One region of the Rhizobium sp. AG207R genome, then DNA from elsewhere that is predicted to be linked to it. Evidence: predicted binding sites of a transcription regulator. Region 1 holds the regulator's gene; each other region holds the start of a gene.
The links. The regulator PhoB, encoded in region 1, activates phosphate uptake and scavenging genes when phosphate is short. The targets are predictions, from matches to a motif close to TGTCATNNANCTGTCAT.

Region 1 (7,189 bases):
GGTGCGTCTGTGCACCGAGATATCGGCATCAAGCGGCGCTATGCCGCCGAGCGTCGCTTTCGCGCCTATGGGATGACCGCCGTCATCTTCGGTCTCGTCTTCCTTATCATCCTGGTCTCGACCGTGGTCCGCACTGGTTATACCGCCTTTGTCCAGACTTCGATCACCTTGCCGATCGAATTCACCGAGAAGGTAATCGACCCGACGGGTAAGCGCATGAACGATCCGAAGGTGCTGATCGCTGCCAATTACCCCGTACTGGTGCGCGATGCGTTGGTGAAAGCGCTTGGCATCGATCCGGCCAATCGCACGCTTGTACGCGAGGCGATGGCGATGGTGTCGGACAGCGCCAGGATCGTGTTGCGCGACAGAGTCGTTGCCAACCCCTCTATCATAGGGACGACACAGAGCGTCACATTCCTGGCCAGCGCCAACATCGATTCCGCCAACAAGGGGCAGATCGATCTGACCGTCAGCGAGAAGGATCGCAAGATTTCCGACCGCCAGGTCGCATGGATGAAGCAACTCAGCGAAAGCGGCGCGCTTCATAAGGCCTTCAACAGCGGTCTCTTTCTGTCGGGCAATTCGAGCCGGCCGGAAGCCGCCGGGCTTGGTGTCGCGCTGATCGGCTCGCTCTACCTGATGCTGACCGTTCTCGTACTTGCCTTGCCGGTCGGCGTTGCCGCCTCGATCTATCTGGAAGAGTTCGCCCCGAAGAACCGGCTGACGGATCTGATCGAGGTCAACATCAACAATCTCGCTGCCGTCCCCTCGATCGTTTATGGCCTGTTGGGTCTCTCGGTCTTCATCAACATGATGGGGCTGCCGCGCTCGGCATCGCTGGTCGGCGGCCTTGTACTGAGCCTGATGACGCTGCCGATGATCATCATCGCCACGCGCTCGGCCTTGCGTGCCGTGCCGCCGTCGATCCGCAGCGCAGCGCTCGGTCTTGGCGCATCGCGCATGCAGATGGTCTTCCATCATGTTCTGCCGCTCGCGATGCCTGGCATTCTGACGGGCACGATCCTAGGGCTTGCCCATGCGCTCGGAGAGACCGCGCCGCTGCTTCTGATCGGTATGGTCGCCTTCGTTGCCAATTATCCGGCATCGCCGCTCGATCCCTCGACGGCGCTGCCGGTGCAGATCTACATGTGGGCGAGCGAAGCCGAGCGGGCCTTCGTCGAAAGAACGTCCGGCGCCATCATCGTGCTCCTCTTCTTCCTCGTCGCGATGAACATCGGCGCCATCCTGCTGCGCCGCCGCTTCGAGCGGCGCTGGTAAGGGAGGGCGCACGAAATGAACATGATGACGGAAGCTGCCAGCGAAAGAGCCTTGGCCAAGAAGATGACGACGATCCCTTACAAGATGATCGGCCAGGACGTTTCTGTGTTCTACGGCGACAAGCGGGCGCTCTTCGACGTCAATCTGAAGATCCGCGCCAATACGGTCACGGCCCTGATCGGCCCTTCCGGCTGCGGCAAGTCCACCTTCCTGCGTTGCCTCAACCGCATGAACGATACGATCGAGACCTGCCGCGTCACCGGCAAGATCACGCTCGACGATCAGGATGTCTACGACGACAGCATCGATGTCGTGGAATTGCGCGCCCGCGTCGGCATGGTCTTTCAGAAGCCCAACCCGTTTCCGAAGTCGATCTACGAGAATGTCGCCTACGGCCCGCGCATCCATGGCCTGCATCGCTCGAAGGCCGATCTCGAGCATATCGTCGAAACCAGTCTGCAGAAGGCCGGTCTCTGGGGTGAGGTGAAGGATCGGCTCCATGACGCCGGCACGAGCCTGTCGGGCGGCCAGCAGCAGCGCCTCTGCATCGCGCGCGCCGTTGCGGTCAGCCCGGAGGTGATCCTGATGGACGAGCCGTGCTCTGCGCTCGATCCGATCGCAACCGCCAAGGTCGAGGATCTCATCCACGAGCTTCGGGAGAATTTCACCATCGTCATCGTGACGCATTCCATGCAGCAGGCCGCTCGTGTCTCGCAGCGTACCGCAATGTTCCATCTCGGCCACCTGGTCGAGGAGAACGACACCGATAAGATGTTCACCAATCCCGACGATTTCCGCACGCAGGATTACATCATGGGCCGTTTTGGTTGATGATGGCAGGCGCGCGGCTCCTTTCACACAGTTCACTTGAGGATAGAAAAATGGTCTCCACTCACATTCTCTCTGCCTATGACGAAGACCTGAAGTTTCTGACGCGCCGCATTGCCGAAATGGGCGGCCTGGCCGAGCAGATGGTTAGCGACAGCGTACGCGCTCTCGTCAACAGCGACGCGGCCCTGGCCCAGAAGGTCATCTCCGACGACGTCGTTCTCGACCATGCCGAGCGCGAAGTTGGTGACAAGGCGATCGTCACCATCGCTCGTCGTCAGCCGATGGCAGCGGACCTGCGCGAAATCATGGGCTCGATCCGCATCGCCTCCGATCTGGAGCGCGTCGGTGATCTCGGCAAGAATACCGCAAAGCGCGTCATCGCCGTTCAGGGCACGGGCGTGCCGCGTCGTCTCGCTCGTGGCATCGAACACCTCTCCGAACTGGCACTGAGCCAGCTCAAGGAAGTTCTTGATGTTTACGCGACCCGCTCGCCCGATAAGGCCGTGTCGATCCGCGAACGCGACGAGGAAATCGACGCCATGTACACCTCGCTCTTCCGCGAGATGCTGACCTACATGATGGAAGATCCGCGCAACATCACCACCTGCACGCATCTTCTCTTCTGCGCCAAGAACATCGAGCGCATCGGCGACCATGCCACCAACATCGCCGAGACGATCTATTACATGGCGACCGGTGCTCAGCCGGAAGGCGAGCGCCCGAAGGACGATACCGCCAACACCGTCGGCGCAGTGACGGAATAATCTGGAAGCGAAGAAAGGAGACCATAGGCGCATGGTTCCGAGAGTTGCTGTTGTAGAAGACGAGGAAGCGCTTAGCGTTCTGCTGCGCTACAATCTTGAGGCCGAAGGCTTCGAGGTCGACACGATCCTCAGAGGTGATGAGGCCGAGCTGCGTCTCCAGGAGCGCATCCCCGATCTCCTGATCCTCGACTGGATGCTCCCCGGCGTGTCCGGCATCGAGCTCTGCCGCCGGCTGCGTATGCGGCCGGAGACGGAGCGCTTGCCGATCATCATGCTGACGGCTCGCGGCGAGGAAAGCGAGCGCGTGCGCGGACTTTCGACCGGCGCGGACGATTACGTCGTCAAGCCGTTCTCGACGCCGGAGCTGATGGCCCGCGTCAAGGCGATGCTGCGGCGCGCCCGCCCGGAGGTTCTCTCCACGGTGCTGCGTTGCGGCGATATCGAGCTGGACCGCGAAACCCATCGCGTCCACCGCAAGAGCCGCGAAGTCCGGCTGGGGCCGACAGAATTCCGCCTGCTGGAGTTCCTGATGTCCTCGCCAGGCCGCGTCTTCTCGCGTTCGCAGCTGCTCGATGGCGTATGGGGGCACGATATCTACGTCGATGAACGCACGGTCGACGTCCATGTCGGCCGTCTGCGCAAGGCGCTCAATTTCTCCAATATGCAGGATGTCATCCGCACCGTTCGCGGCGCGGGCTATTCCATGGAAGCCTGAGCGGCTCGCCGCTCGGGTGTTACTAAATAGCGGCGGAAATAGAAAAACGGGCCTCGAGGGGCCCGTTTCTCTTTGTCTTGCGGTAACTTTCAGCCGTTGTTGCGACGGCGGTCATGCACCGGCTGGTAGGCCATGCGCTGATGATAGGTGCAGTAGGGGGACGAATCCGGGCTGTCATTGCCGCAGAAGTGGAAGTCGTCCTTCAGCGGGTCCCCGACCGGCCATTTGCAGGTGCGTTCCGTCAGCTCCGTCAGGCCGAGGCGGCGGGAGATCGGAACGACGACGTTCGATGCCGGGCGATACTGAATTTCATTGACGGAATCTATCTCGATCTCTTCCTTCAGCATGGTTGCACCCTGCTGGCGGGCGACCACGGTGCGGGTAGCGACGCGCGAGCCGTAGGTCGTTGCGCGGGGAGCCGCGGCACTGCGCTTTGGCGTGCGCGTCGCGGTTGCCGTGCCGCCCGCCTTCGCTCGGCCAGGAAGGTTCAGGCGGTGCACCTTGCCGATAACGGCATTACGGCTCACGCCACCGAGCTGCGCAGCGATCTGGCTGGCGCTCAACCCTTCGGACCATAGCTTTTTCAGCTTCTCGACGCGTTCGTCTGTCCAATTCATGCCCTGTCTCCGCTGTCGCGTTTCCGATGGCAGAATCCCTCACCATTGCCTCGCATGGGAACGAGGCGCGAAACGCTCTAAAATTGTGGTGACTAGTTCCGCCGCATGCAGTCTAGCAATTGCTTTTTAACCTAGTGTGAGGCTGACTCCGTGACAAGAGTCGCGAGAATCTTGAGGAATCGATTTCGAGGTTTTCCCCAACTTGCTGCCTAGGCGTGGCATTTCTGCAATAGGCGCCGCCGAACCTATCTCTTTTGCCCGCAAGCGCTATCTCGCACCTGCTAAAACGCCAGTTTTGTTGACATCGCGATGCAAAACATCAATAGTGCCCGGGCCGCCGCAAGGCGGCATTTTTGATTTTTTCGGACCCGTTTCATCAAATCGAAGCGATCGGTCCTTAAAGTTGTGATCAGGAGATATGGCCATGGCCGAGACCACGCCGCTTTATGACACCTATATGCGCGCTCCGTTACGGTTCGAGCGAGGCGAGGGCGTCTGGCTGGTCACCGAAAATGGCGAGCGCTACCTCGATTTCGCAGCCGGCGTCGCGGTCAACTCGCTCGGTCACGCCCATCCTCATCTCGTCGCCGAATTGAAGGCCCAGGCCGACAAGGTCTGGCACCTGTCGAACCTCTACGAGGTGCCCGGTCAGGAGAAGCTGTCGAAGCGGCTGACGGAAGCGACCTTCGCCGACAAGGTATTCTTCACCAATTCGGGCGCCGAGGCGCTGGAATGCGCCATCAAGACGGCGCGGCGCTATCAATTCGCCAAGGGGCATCCCGAAAAGTTCCACATCATCACCTTCGAGGGCGCCTTCCACGGCCGCACCATCGCGACCATCGCCGCCGGCGGCCAGGAGAAGTATATCGAGGGCTTCGGACCCAAGGCACCGGGTTTCGATCAGGTACAATTCGGCGATCTCGATGCCGTGCGCGCCGCCATCACGGATGCGACGGCCGGAATCCTGATCGAGCCGGTTCAGGGCGAGGGCGGCATCCGTCCGGCCACCAACGAATTCCTGCGCGGGCTGCGTGAGATCTGCGACGAACATGGCCTGCTGCTGATCCTCGACGAAGTACAGTGTGGCGTCGGCCGCACTGGCAAGCTCTTCGCCTATGAATGGGCCGGCATCAAGCCTGATATCATGGCTGTCGCCAAGGGCATCGGCGGCGGTTTCCCGCTCGGTGCATGCCTTGCGACGGCAGAAGCCGCCTCAGGCATGAAGGCAGGCACCCACGGTTCCACCTATGGCGGCAATCCGCTCGCCATGGCGGTCGGAAATGCCGTTCTCGATATCGTGCTTGCCGAAGGCTTCCTGCAGCATGTGCGCGATGTCTCGCTGGTCTTCCGCCAGGGGCTCGCCTCGCTCAAGGATCGTTTTCCTGACATCATCGAGGACGTTCGCGGCGAAGGTCTGATGCTCGGCATCAAGGCGGCCATTCCGCAGGCAGAGCTGCTGCAGGCTATCCGTGCCGAGCATCTGCTCGGCGTGCCGGCCGGCGATAACGTCATCCGCCTTCTGCCGCCGCTGGTCGTCACCGCCGAAGAAGCACGCGAAGGTCTTGCCCGCCTGGAGCGTGCCGCCGAGCGTGCGCGCGCTGCCCGCACCAAGAAATCGGCTTGAGTTCAACGCCCGCTGACGGGGCGTTCCTGCCCCACGCGGGCGTTATTGTTTTTTCTGGAGCACAGGTAAGGACATGGCTTCTCCGAAACACTTTCTCGACCTCTCTGCCGTTCCGGCTGCCGATCTGCGCAACATCATCGATGACGCGATCGTGCGAAAGAGCGCGCAGAAGGCCGGCACTGCCGACAAGCCGCTCGCCGGCAAGATGCTGGCGATGATCTTCGAGAAGCCGTCCACCCGAACCCGCGTTTCGTTCGATGTCGGCATGCGACAGTTGGGCGGCGAGACGCTGTTCCTCTCCGGCACCGAAATGCAGCTTGGCCGCGCCGAAACGATCGGCGATACGGCCAAGGTGCTGTCGCGCTATGTCGATGCGATCATGATCCGCACGACCGATCATTCGCGCCTGCTGGAGCTAGCGGAACATGCGACCGTTCCGGTCATCAACGCGCTGACCGACGATACGCATCCCTGCCAGATCATGGCGGATATCATGACGTTCGAGGAGCATCGCGGCCCGATCAAGGGCAAGACGCTTGCCTGGACGGGCGACGGCAACAACGTGCTGCATTCGCTGATCGAGGGTGCGGCACGCTTCGGCTATCGCATGAATATGGCGGTACCCCTTGGTTCTGAGCCGAAGGATCACTATCTGAACTGGGCCCGCAACGAGGGCGCCGAAATCATGCTCTCGCATGATGCAGACCGTGCGGTCGCCGGCGCCGATTGCGTGGTAACCGATACCTGGGTTTCCATGAATCAGGAGCACCGGGCACGCGGTCACAACGTCTTCCAGCCCTATCAGGTCAACAAGGCTTTGATGGCACAGGCCGGCAAAGACGCTTTGTTCATGCATTGCCTGCCTGCTCATCGCGGGGAGGAGGTGACGGACGAGGTGATCGATGGCCCGCAATCCGTTGTCTTCGATGAGGCGGAAAACCGCCTTCATGCGCAAAAGTCGATTCTTGCTTGGTGCCTGGGCGCGATCTGAAGATATTAAACCGCGTCTCAAGGGCGCGGGCGCAGTAGGAGTAAAGCAATGGCCGAAAATGCCGCAACGCTGGGTCAGTTTGATTTCGCCGGTGACGATCATGTCGTTCCCTTCCAGGTGGAAGGTCTGGACGTGCGCGGCCGTGCCGTACAGCTCGGTCCGCTGCTGGACGCGATCCTTGCCCGGCATGACTATCCGACGCCGGTTGCACGCCTTCTGGCGGAGGCCATCGTCCTGACCGTCCTGCTTGGCACGTCGCTGAAATTCGAAGGCAAGTTTACCGTACAGACCAAGGGCGACGGTCCCGTCGACCTTCTGGTTGCCGATTTCACGACGCCGGAAAACGTTCGCGCCTATGCCCGTTTC
Region 2 (7,189 bases), on a different contig from region 1:
TCTTGAGCTCAGGGCCCACCCTCGCCTTCCAGCGCCTTTTTCAAGGCCGAAAGCGTATTCAGATGCCGCTGTTCGAACTTGTTGATCCAGCGTTCAGCGATGCCGTTGATCGGGACGGCGTTGATGAAATGCAGCTTCTCGCGTCCATGCTTCTCGGTGGAGATCAGATTGGCCTCCTCCAGAATGGCGAGATGCTTGGCAACCGCCTGGCGGCTCATGTTCAGATCCTCGCAGAGCGCGTTCAGAGTCTGTCCATTGCGCTCATGGAGCCTGTCGAGCAATTGCCGCCGGCTGGCATCCGCCAACGCCTTGAAGACTGCATCATCATCATCCACGGACATGAAACCATTTGGTTGCCTTTCTTTTGCTTATAGGCAACCAAATGGTTGCCTGTCAAGTAATATGTGAAACGAAATAACCCCATCGCGCCGCGGGGCGGCGGCGGTTTCATCTAGGGATTTATCCGGGGAGCGATTGACAACCTCCGCGTCGCGTCAGATCATCCGCCCATGATCGCAAACCGCACCATCGTGATGCACCTTCACACCACCTCTCCCTTTGCAGGGCGAGTGGAAGCCGTGTTGCGCTGAGCTGACCGCGATCCATCTCAACCCTGCCGAGGCGAGCAGGGTTGAAGCCTCCTTGCTCTCCTCGTCAATATCAAGGAGAGCCCATGTCTTTCGAAGAGCAAGAACCCGCCAAACGACGATCAGGCAAGGTCGGCCCGGTAACGGTCCGTGCAACCCGCCCATCCGATGCCGAGGCAATCGCAATCATCGCCAATCTTCCGGGTTTCCGCGCCGGCACGCTTCGCCTGCCGTTTCAAAGCGTCGAAGACACGCAGCGATGGCTGGACAAGCACGATCCCAGCGCCACACGCCTCGTCGCGGAGGTGGACGGAAAGGTCGTCGGCAATGCCGGCATGAACCGCCTTGCCGGCCGGCGGGCTCACAGCGCTAGCATTGGCATGGGCGTGCACGACGATTTCACCGGCTGCGGCGTCGGTTCCGCGCTGTTGGGCGCTCTCATCGATACCGCCGATAACTGGCTCGCCATCAAGCGTCTGGAATTGACCGTCTATGTCGACAATGCGCGGGCGATCGGCCTCTACGAGAAATTCGGGTTCGAAACCGAGGGGCGTCTACGTGCCTTCGGTTTCCGCAATGGCGAATACGTGGATGCGTTCACGATGGCGCGGCTGAGATTCTAAGCAATCACACGGCGGCGAATATGATTCCGCCGCCGACTATCATCAGCCGATCAAATCCAGCCACTCGTCCTCGGTCATGACCTGGACATTGAACTCGCGCGCTTTGTCGAGCTTGGAGCCGGCACCCGGTCCGGCCACGACGATATCGGTCTTCTTCGACACCGAGCCGGAAACCTTGGCTCCCAGGCTCTCAGCCTTCGCCTTGGCCTCGTCGCGGGTGAACTTTTCCAGCGAACCGGTAAAGACGACGGTCTTGCCGGCGACGGGACTGCCTGAGGTCACCGGCTGCTCCGCTTCTTGAGGCTGAACCTCCTCCAAAAGCTTCGCGATTACCTGCGTATTGCGCGGTTCCTTGTAGAATTCAACGATGGCTCGCGCCACCACCTCGCCGATGCCCTCGATATTGTTAAGATCGTTCCACGCGTCGCCGGCAAGCGGCGCGGCTTCCTTCATCGCTGTTTCGAAGGCTTCGTAGGTGCCGTAGGAGCGTGCCAGAAGCTTGGCCGTCGTCTCGCCGACGTGGCGGATGCCAAGCGCGAAGATAAAGCGATGCAGGGCGATCTGGCGCCGCTCGTTGATCGCGGCGTAAAGTTTGCCGACACTGACCTTGCCGAAACCTTCGATATTCTCAAGCTTCGTCAGTGACGCCTGCTGACGCTTTTCCAGGGTGAAGATGTCAGGCGCGGTCTTTATTTGCAGCGCCGGATCCTCGCTCTCGAAAAAGAAATCGATCTGCTTGGAGCCGAGGCCCTCGATATCGAAGGCGTTGCGCGAGACGAAATGCTTGAGATGTTCGGTCGCCTGCGCGCGGCAGATAAAGCCGCCGGTACAGCGGGTGACGGCATCGACCTTCCCGGTCTTCTCATTGATATCGCGCACCGCGTGGCTGCCGCAGACCGGACAGACTTTGGGGAACTCGTAAGGCGCGCTCGACGCCTCCCGCTTCTCGAGCACAACGTCGACGATCTGCGGGATGACATCGCCCGCCCGCTGTACGATTACCATGTCGCCGACGCGGATATCGCGGCCATCGCGGATCGGCTCGCCCTTGTTGCCGATGCCCTTGATGTAATCGGCATTGTGCAGAGTCGCATTGGTTACGACAACACCGCCAACCGTGATCGGCTCCAGTCGCGCAACCGGCGTCAGCGCACCAGTGCGGCCGACCTGGATGTCGATGCCGACCAGACGCGTGAAGGCCTGTTCCGCCGGGAATTTATGCGCAGTCGCCCAGCGCGGCGAGCGCGAGCGGAAACCAAGGCGGGCCTGCAATTCCAGGCTATCAACCTTATAGACGACACCGTCGATATCATAATCGAGATCCGGCCGCTGCAGGCCGATCTCCTCGTAGTGGCCGAGAATGTCGGCGACCGAACTCAGCCGCTCCATCAGCGGATTGACGGGAAAGCCCCAGGATTTGAAGGTCTGCACCATGCCGTATTGTGTGTCGGCCGGCATGTCGGACATCTCGCCCCAGGCATAGGCGAAGAATTTCAGCTTGCGGCTCGCCGTCACCTTCGCGTCGAGCTGACGCAGCGATCCGGCCGCCGTATTGCGGGGATTGACATAGGTCTGCTTGCCCTCGGCCTCCATCTGTGCATTGAGCGCCAGGAAATCGCTCTTGGCCATATAGACCTCACCCCGCACTTCGACGACGGAGGGAGCGCCTGCCGGCAAAGTCTGAGGGATTTCCTTGATGGTCCTGATATTGGCCGTAACATTCTCGCCTGTCGTACCATCGCCACGCGTCGCCGCACTGACCATCCGGCCATTCTCGTAACGGATCGACATTGAAAGGCCGTCGATCTTCGGCTCGGCAGTAAAGGCGATCGAATTATCCGGCAAGCGACCGAGGAAACGATAGACGCTGGCGACGAAATCCTCGACATCCTCCTGTGAGAACGTGTTGTCGAGCGAGAGCATCGGCCTTGCATGGACAACAGGAGCAAACGTCTCAGATGGCGGGGCGCCGACCCGTCGCGACGGGCTGTCGGCGCGAATCAATGCGGGAAACCGCGCCTCGATCGCGTCGTTGCGCCGCTTCAGCGCATCATACTCGGCATCCGAAATCTCCGGCGCATCCTTGCCATGATAAAGCGCGTCGTTGCGCGCGATCTCCGCAGCCAAATAGGCAAGCGCCGCGGCCGCTTCCTCCTCGGTCAAATCCTCGACGGGCTTCTGTTCGGTGCTCATGAATCTACACTCCCCGATTTCGAAGATGTTTTAGAGCACTTCCGCGAAAAGTGCGAAGCGGTTTTCAGCTCGGGGCACGTAAAAACAAAGGGAAAAATCTGCAATTCAATTGCCGGACCGATAAAGGTGGCGGCGCTGCTCACGACAACTTTACGCCGTGATCTGTCGTCCTTGGTGTTACAGATGCGGGAAGTATCAGCGTCCAGTTAGCCCCGATGGAATTCCCTATCCAATTCCTGGGGCAGCGGCTCTTCCGCGTCTATCGCAGAGGATTTAAGGTAGGCTATATTATGAGAGCCACATCTCTGGAAGTGATTGGATCATTGGCAGAAATTCGAAATCACGCATGAAGCACCGTCTTACCGTTCTCTCTATTTTCCTCGTCGTTGCAGTCTTGATCATGAGCTCATTCGTCAGCCGCTCCGCTTTGGGGCTGGTCGTCAGAGCCTGTGAAATCAACTCCACCCTGACAGGGTCGCCATATCCGTGCCTCAAGATCGTCCAGTCGCAGGACCCTTTGTCTTCATACGTTGTTCTTCGTGAGCCTGCTGACAAGGAGCGCACCATCCTTGCACCGCTCGCCGATGTACCCGGCATCGAAGACCCACGCCTTCTGACCGCGGGTGCGCCGAACTATTTTGAGGAAGCGTGGAAAGAGCTATCGGCAATCGATCCGCGCTCAACGAAGGCTTCGAGACAGAATTTTGCTCTGGCGATAAACGCCGCCAGCTGGCGCACACAAGATCGGCTTCATATCCACATGGGGTGCGAGACGCCTCGCTTTCGCGCGCTCTTGAAAGCCCATGCGACGGAAATTGAAAGCGGCCGGTTTACGGACTTGAAGACCCGAGCTGGTTGGTGGGCAACTTTCCATACGGCCGATGACCTTTCGAATTTGAACCCGCTGCAGCTCGTCGCAGATGGCGTCGATGGCGCCCGTTCAAATATGGAAAATGTGGTCGTCGGCGTCTTTGGCGCTGCATTGCCCAACGGGCAGCATGGCTTCTATATTCTGGCAAGAATAAACGAGGCCCACAAATCCCGCGGCTCCGCGGAGGACATGATCGATCCCAAATGCCGGCTCTGATGCATGTCGCTCAGAAGTTCGTACGTCGGCGGAACTCATTCACAACCTACCGTCCGATTTCGTAAGATGACACGGCCAAGGCTGGCCGCCCAAGTCGTCAAAAGCGGATCAGGACCAGCGCTCGCAAAAGGCTTCGATGTCGCTTGATTGAAAATCGGCAAGCCGCTCCATGATGGTTTCGAAAGGCCAATCCCACCAGGCGATGGACGTCAGTCTTTCTGCGATGGTTCGAGTGAAGCGCTCTCGAATGAACTTGGCGGGAATACCACCGACGACAGTATATGGTTGAACATCTTTGCTGACGACCGCGCCTGCTGCAAGCACGGCGCCGTCTCCAACCTGTACGCCCGGCAAAACAATCACGCCATGACCAATCCAGACATCGTTGCCGATGACGGCGCGGTCTTCCTTTCGCCGATCGAAAAAGGCGTGGTCCCGCACGGCGCTCGCCGCGTAATATTCCGGACAATAGGTGAAACGATGCATGGATGGTCGGTCCATCGGATGATTGGGAGCGCCAATTCTGACCTCTGCCGCAATGGCGCAGAACTTTCCAATCGTTGCGTCACCGACAATGCAGCGCGGCCCCAAGTAAGAGAAATCTCCGAGTTCGGCAGTGTGCAGAGATGTGTCCGCCAAAATCTCACAGCATCTGCCGATGCTCGAATCCCTTATGTTCGCCGTCGGGTGGATGACGGTTTCTGCGATTTTTGGGCGATTGGGTTGTGTGGTTGAGTGCATTGACGGTCTCCGGATTCCGGGCCTGCCTAGCCGGGGACGATGAAGGATATATGACGCAAGACCGTCGAAAAACCGAAGCAAGATGCCGACGGCAGATGACGGGTTCAGGCGCGTTTCAGCGCTATAGTCGCTGAGCTTGCTGCTATGCCCGCTTCGGGCAAGTCGCCACCGGCATCTGCTCCGACAACATCACAGGAGAGATCACCCGTTACCGGCCAGCAAGCGCTTGGCAGCCGCCCTCGCCTCTTCGGTTACCGAAGCACCCGCGAGCATGCGGGCGATTTCCTCGGTGCGATCCTTCGGCTCCATGGTGGCGACGCGTGTGGAAATTTTTTCCGAGCCGTCCGCGACGGGTCCCTTGGAGATCAGGAGATGGGTTGCAGCGCGGGCAGCGACCTGCGGTGCATGGGTGACCGACAGCACCTGCACGCGATCGGACAGGCGCTTCAGCCGCTGGCCGATCGCATCCGCGACCGCGCCGCCGACACCAGTGTCGATTTCGTCGAACACGAGGGTCGGCGCAGAGCCGCGATCGGCAAGCGCAACCTTCAATGCCAGAAGGAAGCGCGACAGCTCGCCGCCAGAGGCGACCTTGGTGATCGGTCCCGGCCGCGTGCCAGGGTTGGTCTGCACATGAAATTCGACAACGTCGATACCCTCGGCTGTCCCAGCTTCTGGATCGCTTGATATCTCCACCATGAAACGCGCACGCTCGAGCTTCAAGGCCGGCAGTTCGGCCGTGACGGCTGCGGCCAGAGCCTCGCCGGCATGGTGACGTTTCTCCGACAGATTGCGTGCGGCGACATCATAATCCGCCTTGGCGGCGGAAAGCTCGGCAGCAAGGCGCGCCAGTCGCTCTTCGCCGGCGTCGAGATCGGCTAGATCCGAAATCATGCGTGCGGCCAGGGCTGGCAGTTCCGTTACCGGCACGGAATATTTGCGCGAGGCACCCCGCAACGCGAAGAGGCGCTCTTCGACACGCTCAAGTTCGCGCGGATCATATTCCGTTTTGCGGAGTGCTGCCTCCACTTCCATTTGCGCGTTGGACAGCTGATCGAGAGCGGCATCCAGCAGCGCCACGGTATCTTCAAGCAAGCCCGGCGCTTCGTGGCTCTTGCGCTCCAATCGGCGCACCAGCGATGCGATATGCGGCACGGGCGATGCGTTGCCATTGAGGAATTCGGAAGCCTCGGCGATATCGCCGGCGATGCGCTCGGCTTTCATCATCCGCGAGCGCTTCTCAGCCAGCTCATCCTCCTCGCCATCCTGCGGCGAGAGCTTCTCCAGCTCCTCGACGGAGGCGCGAAGATAGTCCGCTTCACGCGCTGCCTTCTCGACCTGCTCGCGATGCTTCTTCAAGGTGCGCTCGGTATCGCGCCAGATTTTGTGCAGCCTGCCGACCTCCTGCGTCTCTTCGGCGAGGCCGGCAAAGGCATCCAGCAAGGTGCGGTGCGCGTCGGTATCGATGAGCGCTCGGTCATCATGCTGACCGTGAATTTCGACGAGAAGCTGGCCGATCTGGCGCATGAGCTGCACGCTGAGCGCCTGGTCGTTGACAAAGGCCTTGGTGCGGCCATCGGCGGACTGCACACGGCGGAAAATCAGATCGCCGTCATCGTCGATGCCATTTTCGCGCAGGAGCTTGCGGGCCGGATGCTGTGTACCGACATCGAAAACCGCAGTCACCTGGCCGCGATCCTCGCCATGGCGCACGAGCCCGCCATCGCCGCGCCCGCCAAGGGCCAGCGACAGACTGTCAAGCAGGATGGATTTGCCCGCACCCGTCTCGCCGGTCAGCACCGAAAGTCCGGACTCGAAGGCAAGATCCAGCCGCTCGATCAAAACGATATCGCGGATCGAAAGCTGGATCAGCATCTGCGCTCAATCTCACGTCCCAAGAAGAAGTTTCTTGCCCGCTCTGGAAATCCAGGAGCCCGAATTTTCGCTCGGCTCCACGC
Region 3 (7,189 bases), 630 kb from region 1:
CGCAGCCGAACACAGAGGTCTCATCCAACGACAGTGGCCCGAAGACGCTCGAACAGGCACCGCTGTCGCAGGACACCAATGCCGTCATCATCCGTCGCGGCGATACGCTGTGGCAGATATCGCGCCGCATCTACGGTGCGGGCGTGCGCTACACGACGATCTATCTGGCCAACGAGGACAAGATCAACAATCCGGACCGTATCCTGCCGGGTCAGGTCTTCGGTCTGCCGAAGGATGCATTGCCGAATGCCGAGGAGCTTCACCGCAAGCGGCTTTCGGGCGAGCATCTCTAGCGGCAACGACCGCCCATCGTGAACATTGGCAGCGGCCAGGCTCAGCAACGCCTGGCCGCTGCTTTTATACCGCATGAAAATAGTATAAGCGTCGCCCGACCCCATAGCCTTCCCACAACGGCCATGTCTTGGCTATGAAGGCTTGCCAGTCGGCTGTGCAAATGCTGCCACACCCGGCTGCCCAATCATTCGCCGGAGACGGACATGGCAGGCCAGAAGAAAACCATATCGGCGGATTCCAGCAATCCATTGAACACGATCGTCAATCTCTGGCCCTATATGTGGCCGAGCGGGCGCATGGATCTGAAAATGCGGGTGGTCTGGGCGACCGTCTTCCTGCTAGTCTCGAAATTTTTCCTGCTGCTGGTCCCCTACTTCTTCAAATGGTCCGTCGATGCGCTGAACGGCAAGCTCGACATGCAAGGCATTCTGCCTGCTTTCCTGGTCGGCGCCATCGCTTTGATCATCGCCACGAACGCGACGCGTCTGATCCAGCTCGGCCTAAACCAGCTGCGCGATGCCCTGTTTGCGAGCGTCGGCCAATATGCGGTGCGCCAGCTCGCCTACAGAACCTTCGTGCACATGCACGAGCTCTCGCTGCGTTTCCATCTGGAGCGCAAGACCGGAGGCCTCTCGCGCATCATCGAGCGCGGCACCAAGGGCATCGAGACGATCGTCCGCTTCACGATCCTCAACACGTTTCCGACCTTCATCGAATTCCTGCTAACCGCCATCATCTTCTGGCGCGGCTATGGCTTTTCCTATCTCGCGGTCACGGCCGTCACGGTCTGGCTCTACATCTGGTTCACGGTTAAGGCGAGCGACTGGCGCATCTCCATCCGCCGGACAATGAACAACAGCGACACCGACGCCAACACCAAGGCGATCGATTCGTTGCTGAACTTCGAGACGGTCAAATATTTCGGCAACGAGGAGATGGAAGCCAAACGCTTCGATCAATCGATGGAGCGATATGAAAAGGCAGCCACCAGCGTCTGGACGTCGCTCGGCTGGCTTAACTTCGGCCAAGGCTTGATCTTCGGCCTTGGCACGACGGTGATGATGGTCATGTCGGGCTGGTCCGTCTTGAACGGCCATCACACGGTTGGTGACTTCGTGTTCATCAACGCCATGCTGCTGCAGCTCTCCGTACCGCTCAACTTCATCGGCTTCGTCTATCGCGAAATACGTCAGGGCCTGACCGATATCGAGGAGATGTTCGACCTGCTCGAGGTCAAGCCCGAGGTGGTCGATGCGCCTGACGCCAAGGAGCTCGTCATCGGTAATGGCGCAATCGCATTCAAGGACGTGCATTTCGCCTATGATCCGGCGCGGCCGATCCTGAAGGGCATCTCCTTTGAGGTGCCGGCTGGCAAGACGGTTGCCGTGGTCGGGCCTTCGGGCGCCGGTAAATCGACGCTGTCGCGCTTGCTCTATCGTTTCTACGACGTGCAGGACGGCACGATCACCATCGACGGCCAGGATCTGCGAACCGTCACGCAGAAGAGCCTGCGCAAGGTCATCGGCATGGTGCCGCAGGATACCGTGCTCTTCAACGATACCATCGCCTACAACATCCGCTATGGCCGTCCGAGCGCCAGCGAAGGGGAAGTTACCGCGGCCGCGGAGATCGCGCAGATCGGCGAGTTCATCCGCAATCTGCCGGAAGGCTTCGAGACCAAGGTCGGCGAGCGTGGCCTCAAATTGTCTGGCGGCGAGAAGCAGCGCGTCGCGATCGCGCGTACCATTCTCAAGGCGCCGCCGGTCCTGATCCTCGACGAGGCGACCTCGGCACTCGACACGACGACCGAGCGCGAAATACAGGCTGCCCTCGATGTCGTTTCGAAGAACCGTACAACTTTGGTCATCGCGCATCGCCTGTCGACCGTCATCGGAGCAGATGAGATCATCGTGCTGAAAAGCGGCGTGATCGCCGAGCGCGGCACGCATGCCGAGCTTCTGGCGCGGAACGGGCTTTATGCGTCCATGTGGAGCCGCCAGCGCGAGGCAACGCAGGCGGAGGAGCATCTGAAACAGGTACGCGAAAACGACGATCTCGGCGTTGTCGACCGACTGGCGCCGGCAAGCTGAGAAAAACCGTGGAAGCATGGAACTCCGCCGCCCATGACAGCATCGGGTGCGCAATGGTTATGCACCGATTGTTGTCACGAGACTGAGATGACAGCTTGCTAGGTACGAGGGTCTTTTCAACGGAGCCCCTCAAATGCGTAGTTTTGCCAAAGCTTTCAGCTTGTTGCTCGTCGTCGGCCTGGCCTCGCCGGTTTTCGCCGAAGATGCCAAGCCTTTCACCGATGCCAAGGAGATCAACCTCCTCGATCTGCTGCCGCCTCCGCCCGCCAATGATTCCGCACAGATGAAGGCTGAGCTCGGCGAAATCCTGACGATCCAGGTGACCCGCACGCCGGAAATGGCGGCTCGCGCCGTGGCCGATGCCGAAGAGAACGTCTGGCGCTTCTCCGACGTCATCGACAATCCGAAATTCACCAAGGAAAACCTGCCGAAGTTTTCGGCCTTCTTCGACCGCGTCGTCGAGACCGAAGGCGCCGTCGTCGATCCCGCCAAGGATGTCTGGAAGCGTCCGCGCCCGCATCTCTACAGCGACCTCGTCAAGCCGATCGTGCCGCTCTCCAAGTCCGGCTCCTATCCGTCCGGCCACACCACGGTCGGCACGCTGATGGGCATTGTGCTTGCCAACATGGTGCCGGAAAAGCGCGCCGCCATCATGGCTCGCGCCTGGGAATACGGCCACAACCGTATCGTCGGCGGCATCCACTATGCTTCCGATATCGAAGCCGGCCGCATTGCAGGCACCGTCATCGCCGAAACCATCATGACCCACGAGGACTACAAGACCGAGTATGAGGGCGCCAAGGCTGAACTGCGCGCCGCTCTCGGCCTCTGATTTCCGATCGGCCGACGCGGGACACAGGAGGCCGCCGCCATCGGCGGCCTTTTCATTGCGTCCCGCACGGGTTTCCACAGGCTGCACTTTTCAAGTCAGGGGAACGTTGGCATCTTGCTCGACGCGGATTGCGTTGAGGACGAGCGCGCGAAAGCATTGCCCATGACAGAGTTTGCCTGTAGTCACGCTCGACTGGTATTCAGAGCAAGACCGCTTATCTTGTTCTCATTCTTTTGACTGGCATGATCTTGCCGAAGAACCGGAGCCTGGTTCCTGGTGAGCATGCCCTAACGGAGTAGGCCATAGATGAGCTTGATGAACAGCGTACGCAACGTCATCGTTCCCATACACAAGGAGGGCTATCCCTTCGTTGCAGGCTTCTTCGTCGCGTCGCTGGTGCTCGGTTGGATCTTCAAGCCGCTCTTCTGGATCGGCCTGATCCTGACGCTGTGGTGTGCCTATTTCTTCCGCGATCCCGAACGCATGACGCCTCAGGACGATGATCTGGCGATATCGCCTGCTGACGGCAAGGTTTCGAGCGTGCAGATGGTGACGCCGCCGGCCGAGCTCAATCTCGGCAGCCAGCCGATGCTGCGTATCTCGATCTTCATGAATGTCTTCGATTGCCATGTGAACCGTTCGCCGATGCGCGGTCGCATCACCAACGTCGCCTATCGCCAGGGCAGCTTCCTCAATGCCGAACTCGACAAGGCCAGCGAACAGAATGAACGCAACGGCCTGGTGATCGAAACGAAGCATGGCGAAATCGGCGTCGTGCAGATTGCCGGCCTCGTTGCCCGCCGCATTCTTTGCTTCGTCCATCCGAACGAGCCGCTGGATGCCGGCGAACGCATCGGCCTCATCCGCTTCGGCTCGCGCCTCGATGTCTTCCTGCCGGAAGGCGCTTCGTCGCGCGTTGCCGTCGGCCAGCGGGCGATCGCCGGCGAAACCGTCATTGCCGAATTCGGCTCGGTCAAGGGCGCAACCCTTAGCCGCCGCAGCTGAAGTGTAGGAACACGAGCGAGATGAAGACGCCTTTTCCGCCTTTCGAGCCGCACGGGCCCAATGACGAAGCGCGTGGACCGCGTCTCCGGGAAATTCCGTTGCGACTGATCGTGCCGAACATGATCACCGTGCTGGCGATCTGCTCGGGCCTGACAGGCATTCGCCTCGCTTTCGAAAACCGTTACGAGCTCGCCGTCGTGGCGGTGCTGGTCGCCGCCTTCCTCGACGGCATCGACGGGCGCGTCGCGCGGCTGATGAAGGCCACCTCGAAATTCGGCGCGCAGATGGATTCGCTCGCCGACATCGTCAATTTCGGCGTTGCGCCGGCGCTCGTCGTCTACGTCTTTCTGCTGGATCAGGCCCGCTCGCTCGGCTGGATCGCGGCGCTGATCTATACGATCGCCGCCGGACTGCGGCTCGCCCGCTTCAATGTCATGGCTGAACGCGAGCATAAAGCCTCGTGGCAATCCGAATATTTTGTCGGCGTACCGGCGCCTGCCGGCGCCATGCTGGTGCTGCTGCCTGTTTATCTCGGCTTTCTCGGCCTTACGCCGGACCGCACCTTCGCCTTATGGGGCGCAGCCTACACGGTTCTCATCGGCTTCCTGCTGGTCAGCCGTCTGCCCGTATGGTCCGGCAAATCGGAAGGCAACGGCGTAAGGCGCGATCTGGTGCTGCCGATCATGCTCGGCCTCGTCGTCTATGTCGCGCTGCTGATGAGCTATACGTGGCATGTCATGGTCGTGACCGTCGTCATCTATTTGCTGTCCCTACCCTTCGGCGCACGCTCCTGGGCAAAGAAATACGGCACCTACACCATCAATGGCCCCGCCGATCCCAATGTCGACGATTCCAACGACGACATCGGCCGACATATCTAGCGCCGGCATATCAAACCGCTGCACAACAGTCCTCTGGCGGCATCGCCGGGCTGCAACCGCTAGTCTGTAAGTCTCCCTTATCAATCAGAGACATGACGGTCGCTCATCGGCGCAACGGAAGGCCAGCTCGGCGCGACATTTCCGCAGATTCAAACATTGCGGCAGTGCGGATTCTACACGAGGTTTCGGCGCTAATCTCTCGAAATATGGTCGTTGTTTACAAAAGCTGATTGGAAAACGCCTTCGATTTGTCATGATTTACGACAAAAAGCACTACTCGACTGTGAATCGAAAAATGCTCCGTGGGAGCATGGTGAGGAGTGAAACATGACGCAGAAAAAGGACCAGCCGGCACAACCGCAGGCAAAGATCGATCCCAGCAAGCATTATCGTCCGCTGGGGCTGAAAGCCGTTCTTGCAGCCCATCTGATGCTGAAGACAAAGCCTCTCAAGAAGAAGATCGCCTGAGAATATAGTTCTGCCCACCGCCGACCAATGCCGGCAGGCAGCATTTCCGCTCACTGGCCGCTAAAATGGCGGCCGCTCAGAGAAGGCTTAGTTGGCCATCGTCCGGATCCGTTTTCTTCGGCGGTTTCCTGACCGGATCGAGCACCACAGGTGTCTGCACATCCGGCCCCATATTGGCAACTTTGTTGACGCGATCCGAAACCGGGATCGCCTCGAAAAAATCTTCCTGGACCGGCTTCATCAGACCAAGCACCTCGCGAGGCTCCTGCGTCTTGCAATCGAGCCAGCGGGCGAAATCCTCCGGCTTGATGACGACGGGCATGCGGTCATGGATGGATCGAATGGCGCTGTTTGCCGCCGTCGTCAGGATCGCACCCGTATCAACTTCCGAACCGTCGGCCGACGACCAGGTTTCCATCAGCCCGGCAAAAGCGATGACGCCGCCGCTACGGGGGCGGATCCAGTAGGCTTGCGGCTTCTCGCCGCTTTCCTTCGGCGGCCGATGCCATTCGTAGAAGCCGGATGCCGGGATGAGGATGCGGCGATGGCGCATGGCCGCGCGGAAGGAGGCCTTGGCTATTGCCGTTTCCGCCCGCGCATTGATCAGAAGCGGGAAATCCTTGGGGTCCTTCACCCAGTCGGGCATAAAGCCCCAGCGCACGAGCAAGGCGCGACGATCCGGCAGATTGCTTCCCGGTCGCTGCCGATCGCCCGATATCACGACAAGGATCGGCTGCGTCGGCGCGATATTGTAGCGCGCGGGAAAAGCCTCGTTCAGCAGGACGCCGAGCGCTTCCCCCACGTGATCTGCCGTCGATGTCAAAGCGAAACGTCCGCACATCAGGCCTGTGTTGCACCCGAAAAGCGGCTGGTCAAGCCTAACGTCAGCCGCGCGGACCGAGCAGAATGACCGCCGCCCCGACGAGGCAGATGACGGCGCCCGAAATATCCCATCGGTCCGGTAGCCGCCCTTCGGCGAACCAGAGCCAGAGAATGGAGGCAACAATATAGACGCCGCCATAGGCAGCAAAAGTGCGGCCGGCCGCCTCGCTCGGCACCAGCGCCAGCAGCCATGCAAAGAGCACTAGCGAGACAAGGCCGGGTGCAAGCCACCAGACGGGCTTCGACAGACGCAGCCACGCCCAGAAGGCAAAGCAGCCCGCAATTTCGGCAAGAGCCGCCAAAGCATATAGCCCGTAAATCATTCCCGATCGTCCCCGTATTCGGCGCATTCAGAATCGCGGCTTCCGCCGGCAGCGAGTTAAGGGGCTTTCCCATGGGACAGCAAGCGCCGTTTCCTGTAGAAATGGGCCGCAGATGGCTCCTTGCCATCGCGCATCGATCTTCATCCGAATGCAAAGTGATCCATGACTTCCAACCCTCGCCCTGCCTCCTCCGCCATTCTCGAACGCAACGGTCGCTTCCTGCTTGTCTTGCGCAGCAATCCGCCGTCCGCCGATATGTATGCCTTTCCGGGAGGGCGGGCCGAAGACGGAGAGACACCGGCCGACGCGGCGCTGCGCGAGTTCAAGGAGGAGACAGGCATATCTGCGCGCAATCCCCGCCTGTTCGAGACTTACGACCTGCGCTCCCACGCGGCGGACGGAACGCTGACGAGC
Region 4 (7,189 bases), on a different contig from region 1:
GCTCGCGGCGTCATCCCCGACATCTGGTCGATCCAGATCGGCAATGCCGTCGGACTGCTTGGCGAAAGCGCCTGGATCGCCGGCTTCCGCATAATGGACAAACGCAAGCTGGAATGGTCGGCGTTCCTGCCTCCCGTGCTCTGGCTGATCGGCGTCAGCCTGCCCTGGGTCACCGATAATTTCGTTAATCGCATTATCGTCTATGACCTCGCAGGCGCCGTCGGCGCGACCCTGCTCGCCTTTGCCGTCCACCCGGCCGATGGCCGGCGCGAACCGGCGCGCGGGCAGCTCGGCATCATCTTCGTGACACTCGCCTGTTTCTGCTTCGGCTCTGCCCTCTCGATGGTATTGATGGCCCCGCCATTGGAACAGGCCATGATCTATCGCGGCTACATGGCACTCGGCTATGCCCTGCTCATCATCGTCGCCATCGTTCTCAACGGCAAGCTTCTTATGGAACGCGCCGAGCGCCGCTGGCGGGCGATTTCCATTACCGATACTTTGACCGGTGTCCTGAACCGGCGCGGACTTCAGGAAAGCTACGAGATCCTTGCCGGCGAAGGGCAGCACCGGCCACAGAAACTTGCCGCCCTGTTATTCGATCTCGACCATTTCAAGAAGATCAACGACCGCCATGGCCACCAGGCAGGCGATGCGGTTCTGGTCGAGTTTGCCCGCATCGCGCGTCAGTTCGTGCCTCGCACTGGCGCATTCGGCAGAATGGGCGGAGAGGAATTCGTCGCCTTCGTTCCGATAGACGAGCAATCGCAGGCCGAAGCGCTGGCGGAAACCATCCGCGCCGATTTCTGCCGCGTGCCGCTGCTTGCTGGTCGCTCGCTGGTGCCGGCAACCGTCAGCATCGGCGTCTCGATCATGCCCCACGATACCGTCAGCTGGGATCGATTGGTCTCTTTCGCAGACCGTGCGCTTTACGCCGCCAAACGCGCAGGCCGCAACTGCACTATCGTCTTCAATGAAATGGAGACTGCGAGGGAGCCCGACGCGGCGACCGCAGCGGATGAAGGCGAGCTTGTGCCGACGCTCGACGACCAGATCCACGCCTTGCGGCGCATGGGCACGCTCGCGAGGATGTGATCGGCTCATTCGGCACACCCATCCTATAAGCTTTCTCTTGACCAAATGGTGCGAGTGCCGAACAAGGCCGCCATTCTCAAACGAAAAGACGCGCCTGAAAGGCGCGCCTTCGCAAATTGTGCGGCAATGTCCAGCCGTATCAGCCGTAACGACCGGTGATATAGTCTTCCGTGCGCTTGACCTTCGGCGCCTGGAAGATCTGTTCGGTCGCGCCGTATTCGATCAGCTCGCCCAGATACATGAAGGCGGTGCTGTCGGAGATACGGCTTGCCTGCTGCATATTGTGCGTGACGATGACGATGGTGAAATCGCCCTTCAACTGCGACACCAGTTCCTCGACCTTGGCGGTCGAGATCGGGTCAAGAGCCGAGGTGGGCTCGTCGAGCAGGAGGACTTCGGGACGAATGGCGATGGCGCGGGCGATACAGAGGCGCTGCTGCTGGCCGCCGGAAAGGCCAAGTCCGCTCTGATGCAGCTTGTCCTTGACTTCGCTCCACAGCGCCGTTTCCGTCAGCGCCGCCTCGACGCGGGCGTCCATTTCCGCCTTGGAGATCTTCTCATAGAGGCGGATGCCGAAAGCGACGTTCTCGTAGATGGACATCGGGAACGGCGTCGGCTTCTGGAACACCATGCCGACCTTGGCGCGCAGATCGTTGAGATCGACGTCCTTGGTGAGGATATTGCGGCCATCCAGCAGAATTTCGCCAGCCACGGTCTGACCGGGGTAAAGATCATACATGCGGTTGAAGGTGCGCAGCAGCGTGGACTTGCCGCAACCCGAAGGGCCGATGAAGGCGGTGACCGCGTTCTTGCGGATATTCATATTCACACTCTTCAGAACGCGATGGCCGTTCTGATAGGTGAAATCGAGGTTCTTCACCTCGAGCTTCGCGAGCGCACCGAGATCCGACTGGGAAGCGGCGTCCTTCCCCTGTTGTGCGTTGACGCTCTGAAATTTGCTGTCGCTCATGTTCATGGTCTCATTCCTATCGTTCGACGGCTGCGTCATTGACGGCGCCCACTCAAGACACGGGCAAGGATGTTCAGGGCAAGGATGGCGACGGTGATGATCAGCGCACCGGCCCAGGCCAGTTGTTTGAGATCCTCGCCAGCATCGGCGGCAAGCGTGTTGATGGCAACCGGCAGCGTGGCGATCGGACCGGTCAGGCCCGTATTCATGAATTTGCTATAGCCGGCAGTGAAGAGAAGCGGTGCGGTTTCGCCGCTGATGCGGGCGATGGCCAGCAGAATGCCGGTGAGAATACCGGTCCAGGCGGAACGGTAGATCACCATCATCATGGACTTCCAGCGCGGCGCACCGAGCGCGGCAGTCGCCTCGCGAAGCGCATTCGGCACCAGTAACAGCATGTCCTGCGTCGTCCGGTTGACAACCGGAAGGGCGATCAGCGCCAGCGCTAGGATGCCCGCGATGGCAGAATTACCGTGCATGGGCACGACCACGGCGCCGTAGACGAACACGCCGACGATGATCGAGGGTGCGGACAGCAGAATGTCGTTGATGAATTTGGCGACCTCGGCAAGCTTGGTGCCGTTGGCATATTCCACCAGGTAGGTGCCGGCTAGAATGCCGATCGGCGCTGCGATCAGAATGGCACAGCCGGTGACCAGCACCGTGCCGTAGATTGCGTTTATCAGACCGCCGCGCGAGCCCTGAGCCGGGATCGACATGGTGAACACGTCGAGGCTGAGCGCCGATACACCGCGATAAACCAGGCTGACAAGGATCACGCTGAGAAAGAATATGCCGAGAATGGCCGCGAGGAAGGACAGGGCCATCATCACCTTGTTCTTCGTATAACGCCTCGACACGAGATTCTGACGAACTGCATTTTCCATGGTTTTTTCCTCAGAGCGAGTCGCCGCGGCCGATCATCCATCTCGCCACTGCAAGCACGCAGAAGGAAAGGACGAACAGGAGCAGGCCGAGCGCGATCAGGCTCGACAATTGCAGACCGTCGGCATCGCCGAAGTTGTTCGCGATCTGGGCGGAAATGGTCGTGGACGGCGAAATGATCGACGATTGCAGACGGCTCACCGAGCCGACGACGAAGGTGACGGCCATGGTTTCGCCAAGCGCGCGGCCAAGGCCAAGCATGATGCCTCCGACGAGGCCACGGCGTGTATAAGGGATCAGGATGTGGCGGGCCACTTCCCATGTCGTCATGCCCATGCCGTAGGCGGATTCGCGCAGCATCGGCGGCACGGTGCTGAACACGTCGCGGGAGATTGCGGTGATGAACGGCAGGATCATGACGGCGAGCACGAGGCTTGCCGTCAGCAGGCCGACGCCCGGGGCCGGCGGCTGGAACAGCAGACCGATCACCGGCACCTGGCCGACCGTAGAGATAAGGAATGGCAATATATAGTTCTGCATGAGCGGCACGAGAATGAACAGGCCGACGATGCCGTAGATAATGGAGGGAACGCCTGCCAGAAGCTCGATGGCCGTACTGATTGGACGGCGCAGGCTGCCGGGGCAAAGTTCCGTCAGGAATATGGCGATGCCGATGCCGAGGGGAACAGCAATCAGCATGGCGATGAACGAACTTACAAGCGTACCGACCACGGCAGGCACGGCGCCATAAATATCAGCCGGCGCGCTCCACTTGGTGCCCCAGAGGAACGACAAGCCAAAGGTCTGAAATGTGGGCAAGGCATCGATGACAAGAACCACGAGGATTGCCAGCAGCAGAAGCACGACAAGAACAGCCGAGCCAAGCGTCATCAAATAGAAAATCCGATCCTGGATTCGGAATTTTCTGGTCGCGGCGGAGGTATTCACAGCCTGGAAGCCCGCCATTTGAGTCGCGTTAGCCATCGATTTCCCCTTGTCCTATCACGAAAGGCGGACAGGGAAATACCCTGCCCGCCGCAACTTTCTCGCCTAGCACAAATTACTTCGTGCCGAAGTCCGTCTTCCAAGACTTCTCAACGATCTCGACAACATTGTCTGGGACCGCGAGATAAGACAGGGCGGTCGCGTCCTTCTGGCCATGCTCATAGGACCACTTGAAGAACTTCAGTGCCTCTTCGTTCTTAGCAGCATCGGCCGGCTTCTTATAGAGCAGAACCCAGGTCGAGGCAGCAATCGGCCAGCTCTTTTCGCCCGGCTGATTGGTGATGATCAGGTTGAAGTTCTTGGCCTTGGCCCAGTCGGCGTTGGAAGCGGCAGCCTTGAAGGTTTCCAGGCTCGGCTCGATAACCTTGCCGGCAGCATTCTTCATCTTCGCGAAACCGATGTGGTTGGCGACGACGTAGGAATATTCAACGTAGGAGATCGAACCAGCCGTCTGGTTGACGGTCGTGGAAACGCCTTCCGAACCCTTGGCGCCGAAACCGACCGGCCATTCAACAGCCGTGTTCGAGCCAACCTTTTCCTTCCACTCCGGCGAAACCTTCGACAGGTAGTCGGTGAAGTTGAAGGTCGTGCCCGAGCTGTCGGCGCGGTAAACGACCGAGATCGGCGTGGACGGCAGCTTTACATCGGGGTTGAGAGCCTTGATGGCTGCATCGTCCCACTTGGCGATCTTGCCAAGGAAGATGTCAGCCAGCGTCTTGCCGTCGAGAACGAGTTCGCCCGGCTTTACGCCTTCGACATTATAGGAAACGACGATGCCGCCGGAGATCATCGGGAACTGGGCAATGCCGTTCTTCTCGAGGTCGGCGTCGCTCATGGGCTTGTCCGAAGCGCCGAATACGATGGTCTTGTCGAGAAGCTGCTTGATGCCGGCGCCCGAACCAACCGACTGATAGTTGACGACATTGTTCGTCGCAGCCTTGTAGCCTTCAGCCCACTTGGACAGAACCGGTGCGATGAAGCTCGAGCCGGCGCCCGTGATGTCGGCAGCGGAGGCCGAAGCGGACATAGCCGCGATGAGGCCTGCAGTCAGGCAAAGCGAACGGAGTTTCAGGTTAAGCATAGTAGACTCACTTCCTCAAGTGAATGAAAGGATGGCGAGCAGAAGATCGGCGCGAGGTCCCCATGGTAAACGAACCTCCCCGCCTGAAATCTCCCGGCGACAGACTTGGCTCTAAAGACGCATTGTTTCAGTTTGATGACAGTTTAATGAAGCGGCAGTGACACAACCTGCGGCAATCATCACGGCCATCGCGGAACGGCAGGAAATGAAGCGCGCCAAAGGGCGCATGAACGCGAACTTCATGTTCTAATTCAAGAGCATCGTCAAAGACGGATCACATAATCCTTGCGAGTCGTTTCAATCACTTCCCAGGTCCCCTTGAAGCCCGGCTTCAAGATAAGGCGGTCGCCCGCACGCAGATGAAAGGCCTCGCCATCGTCTGACGTTACAACGGAGTAGCCGGAGAGGATATGGAAGTATTCCCACTCGTCATAGACGACCTTCCATTTGCCAGGCGTCGCCTCCCATATGCCGACGTAAAGGCCGCCATCGGCCTCTTCAACATTCCATGTGCGAAAGATTGGGGCTCCCGAAACGAGGCGATCAGCTGCGGGCGCGCCCGTTTCCGGTTCGATGTCGCTGATGTCCACTGCCAGATAGGTCGTCACAAATGTCTCCTGTCGATTGCCTTATGTGGCTCTCCGCGAACCCAATAAAACGCGAACCCGAAAAGCATATCATCCTGACCTGCCGCCCCATGCCAAGCTCCCACCTTTCAGGGAAACGTCAGAAAACAATGCCCTAGTGCGCTTCGTTAATTTGGCTCGACCATCTCAATCGGGCCGAAATCGCAATCGCAGTTCAGAAGGGGCCAGCATGTATGGACTAGATGTCGTTATAACAGAGTGGATCAATGGCATAGCCGGAAACCCGACAGTCGACAGCCTGATGATCCTAATCACGGCTTACGGCGTTCCCTTGTTGATCGTTCTCGTCGCTGTCCAATGGTGGGTCGGAGAACGTCGATCGGAAACCCGACACGCACTCGTTGCCGCGGGCCTGACCTTCGTCATCGGTCTCGGCATCAACCAAGTCATCCTGTTTTTTGTCAGTCGCGTTCGCCCGTATGATGTCGGAGTCACCAAGCTACTTATAAATCGCAGCAATGACCCGTCCTTTCCCTCCGACCACGCAACGGCCGCGTTCGCGATCGTTGCCGCATTTGCACTTCAACGCATGCCAGAGCGAAGCCTCTTCTTCCTACTCGGCGCGATCCTTGTCTCCTTCTCGCGAGTCTACGTCGGCACGCATTATGTCGGTGACGTCATGGGTGGGGTGCTTACCGCCGTTTTCGCGGCGATCCTGGTCAAGACGCTCTATCGTCCAGAAACCCGGCTGGATCGCTTCGTAACCGGCATCCTATAGGGTCAGATTTGAAGAGGCCATATATGCGAGCGCCCCGTTTTTCACGTTTTTTCGCCGGTCGCCTCAATACAACCCAATAAAAAAGTGTTGCCAAAGCTATGTGAGGAACCTCATCAGACTTTCGCGAGCGCCTGTTCCAGGTCGGCGATGATGTCCTTGACGTCCTCGATGCCGATCGACAAACGCACGACATCCGGGCCGGCACCGGCGGCAACCTTCTGCTCGTCAGTCAACTGTTTGTGGGTCGTCGAGGCGGGATGGATGACGAGCGAACGCGTATCGCCGATATTGGCAAGATGCGAAAAGAGCTCCAGACCTTCGACCAGCCCCTTGCCCGCTTCATAACCACCCTTCAGTCCGAAGGTGAAGACCGAGCCCGCGCCTTTCGGTGAGTAACGCTGCTGGAGGGCATGGTTCGGATCGTCTTCCAGGCCGGAATAGTTCACCCATGCCACCTTTTCCTGCGCTTTCAGCCAACGCGCAACGGCAGCCGCATTGTCGGAATGGCGCTGCATGCGCAATGGCAGCGTCTCAATGCCGGTCAGGATCAGAAAGGCATTGAATGGCGAGATGGCTGGCCCGAGATCGCGCAGGCCTAGCACCCGGCAAGCAATGGCGAAAGCGAAGTTGCCGAAAGTCGAATGCAGAACGACGCCGTTATATTCCGGGCGCGGTGAAGACAGCATGGGATAATTGCCCGAGGCGGACCAGTCGAAAGTGCCGCCGTCGACGATGATGCCGCCCATGGAATTGCCGTGGCCACCGAGGAATTTTGTCAGCGAGTGCAC

Region 2: JJQ51_RS15320 (DapH/DapD/GlmU-related protein) is a predicted target of PhoB. The motif match lies at 5,271-5,287, and genes of this name have one in related genera.
Region 3: JJQ51_RS04120 (acid phosphatase) is a predicted target of PhoB. The motif match lies at 2,461-2,477, and genes of this name have one in related genera.
Region 4: pstS (phosphate ABC transporter substrate-binding protein PstS) is a predicted target of PhoB. The motif match lies at 5,161-5,177, and genes of this name have one in related genera.

What each region holds. Positions count from the first base shown of each region.
Region 1 is NZ_JAEPVT010000002.1:674,900-682,088, reverse strand. Features, by position in the region: gene pstA (phosphate ABC transporter permease PstA) at 1-1,281, shown strand, start outside; gene pstB (phosphate ABC transporter ATP-binding protein PstB) at 1,297-2,112, shown strand; gene phoU (phosphate signaling complex protein PhoU) at 2,163-2,876, shown strand; gene phoB (phosphate regulon transcriptional regulator PhoB) at 2,908-3,591, shown strand; gene JJQ51_RS07245 (GcrA family cell cycle regulator) at 3,681-4,208, opposite strand; gene JJQ51_RS07240 (aspartate aminotransferase family protein) at 4,633-5,832, shown strand; gene argF (ornithine carbamoyltransferase) at 5,906-6,823, shown strand; gene JJQ51_RS07230 (Hsp33 family molecular chaperone) at 6,872-7,189, shown strand, end outside.
Region 2 is NZ_JAEPVT010000006.1:65,916-73,104, forward strand. Features, by position in the region: gene JJQ51_RS15300 (ArsR/SmtB family transcription factor) at 9-341, opposite strand; gene JJQ51_RS15305 (GNAT family N-acetyltransferase) at 674-1,210, shown strand; gene ligA (NAD-dependent DNA ligase LigA) at 1,253-3,403, opposite strand; gene JJQ51_RS15315 (CDP-diacylglycerol diphosphatase) at 3,831-4,490, shown strand; gene JJQ51_RS15320 (DapH/DapD/GlmU-related protein) at 4,599-5,231, opposite strand; gene recN (DNA repair protein RecN) at 5,433-7,106, opposite strand; gene JJQ51_RS15330 (outer membrane protein assembly factor BamD) at 7,119-7,189, opposite strand, start outside.
Region 3 is NZ_JAEPVT010000002.1:42,415-49,603, forward strand. Features, by position in the region: gene JJQ51_RS04110 (LysM peptidoglycan-binding domain-containing protein) at 1-293, shown strand, start outside; gene JJQ51_RS04115 (ABCB family ABC transporter ATP-binding protein/permease) at 498-2,384, shown strand; gene JJQ51_RS04120 (acid phosphatase) at 2,518-3,216, shown strand; gene JJQ51_RS04125 (phosphatidylserine decarboxylase) at 3,523-4,221, shown strand; gene pssA (CDP-diacylglycerol--serine O-phosphatidyltransferase) at 4,242-5,102, shown strand; gene JJQ51_RS04135 (hypothetical protein) at 5,430-5,570, shown strand; gene JJQ51_RS04140 (SOS response-associated peptidase) at 5,647-6,411, opposite strand; gene JJQ51_RS04145 (YnfA family protein) at 6,455-6,775, opposite strand; gene JJQ51_RS04150 (NUDIX hydrolase) at 6,938-7,189, shown strand, end outside.
Region 4 is NZ_JAEPVT010000012.1:192,661-199,849, forward strand. Features, by position in the region: gene JJQ51_RS26540 (GGDEF domain-containing protein) at 1-1,095, shown strand, start outside; gene pstB (phosphate ABC transporter ATP-binding protein PstB) at 1,235-2,071, opposite strand; gene pstA (phosphate ABC transporter permease PstA) at 2,101-2,952, opposite strand; gene pstC (phosphate ABC transporter permease subunit PstC) at 2,963-3,934, opposite strand; gene pstS (phosphate ABC transporter substrate-binding protein PstS) at 4,011-5,036, opposite strand; gene JJQ51_RS26565 (cupin domain-containing protein) at 5,300-5,644, opposite strand; gene JJQ51_RS26570 (phosphatase PAP2 family protein) at 5,853-6,401, shown strand; gene JJQ51_RS26575 (O-acetylhomoserine aminocarboxypropyltransferase) at 6,515-7,189, opposite strand, start outside.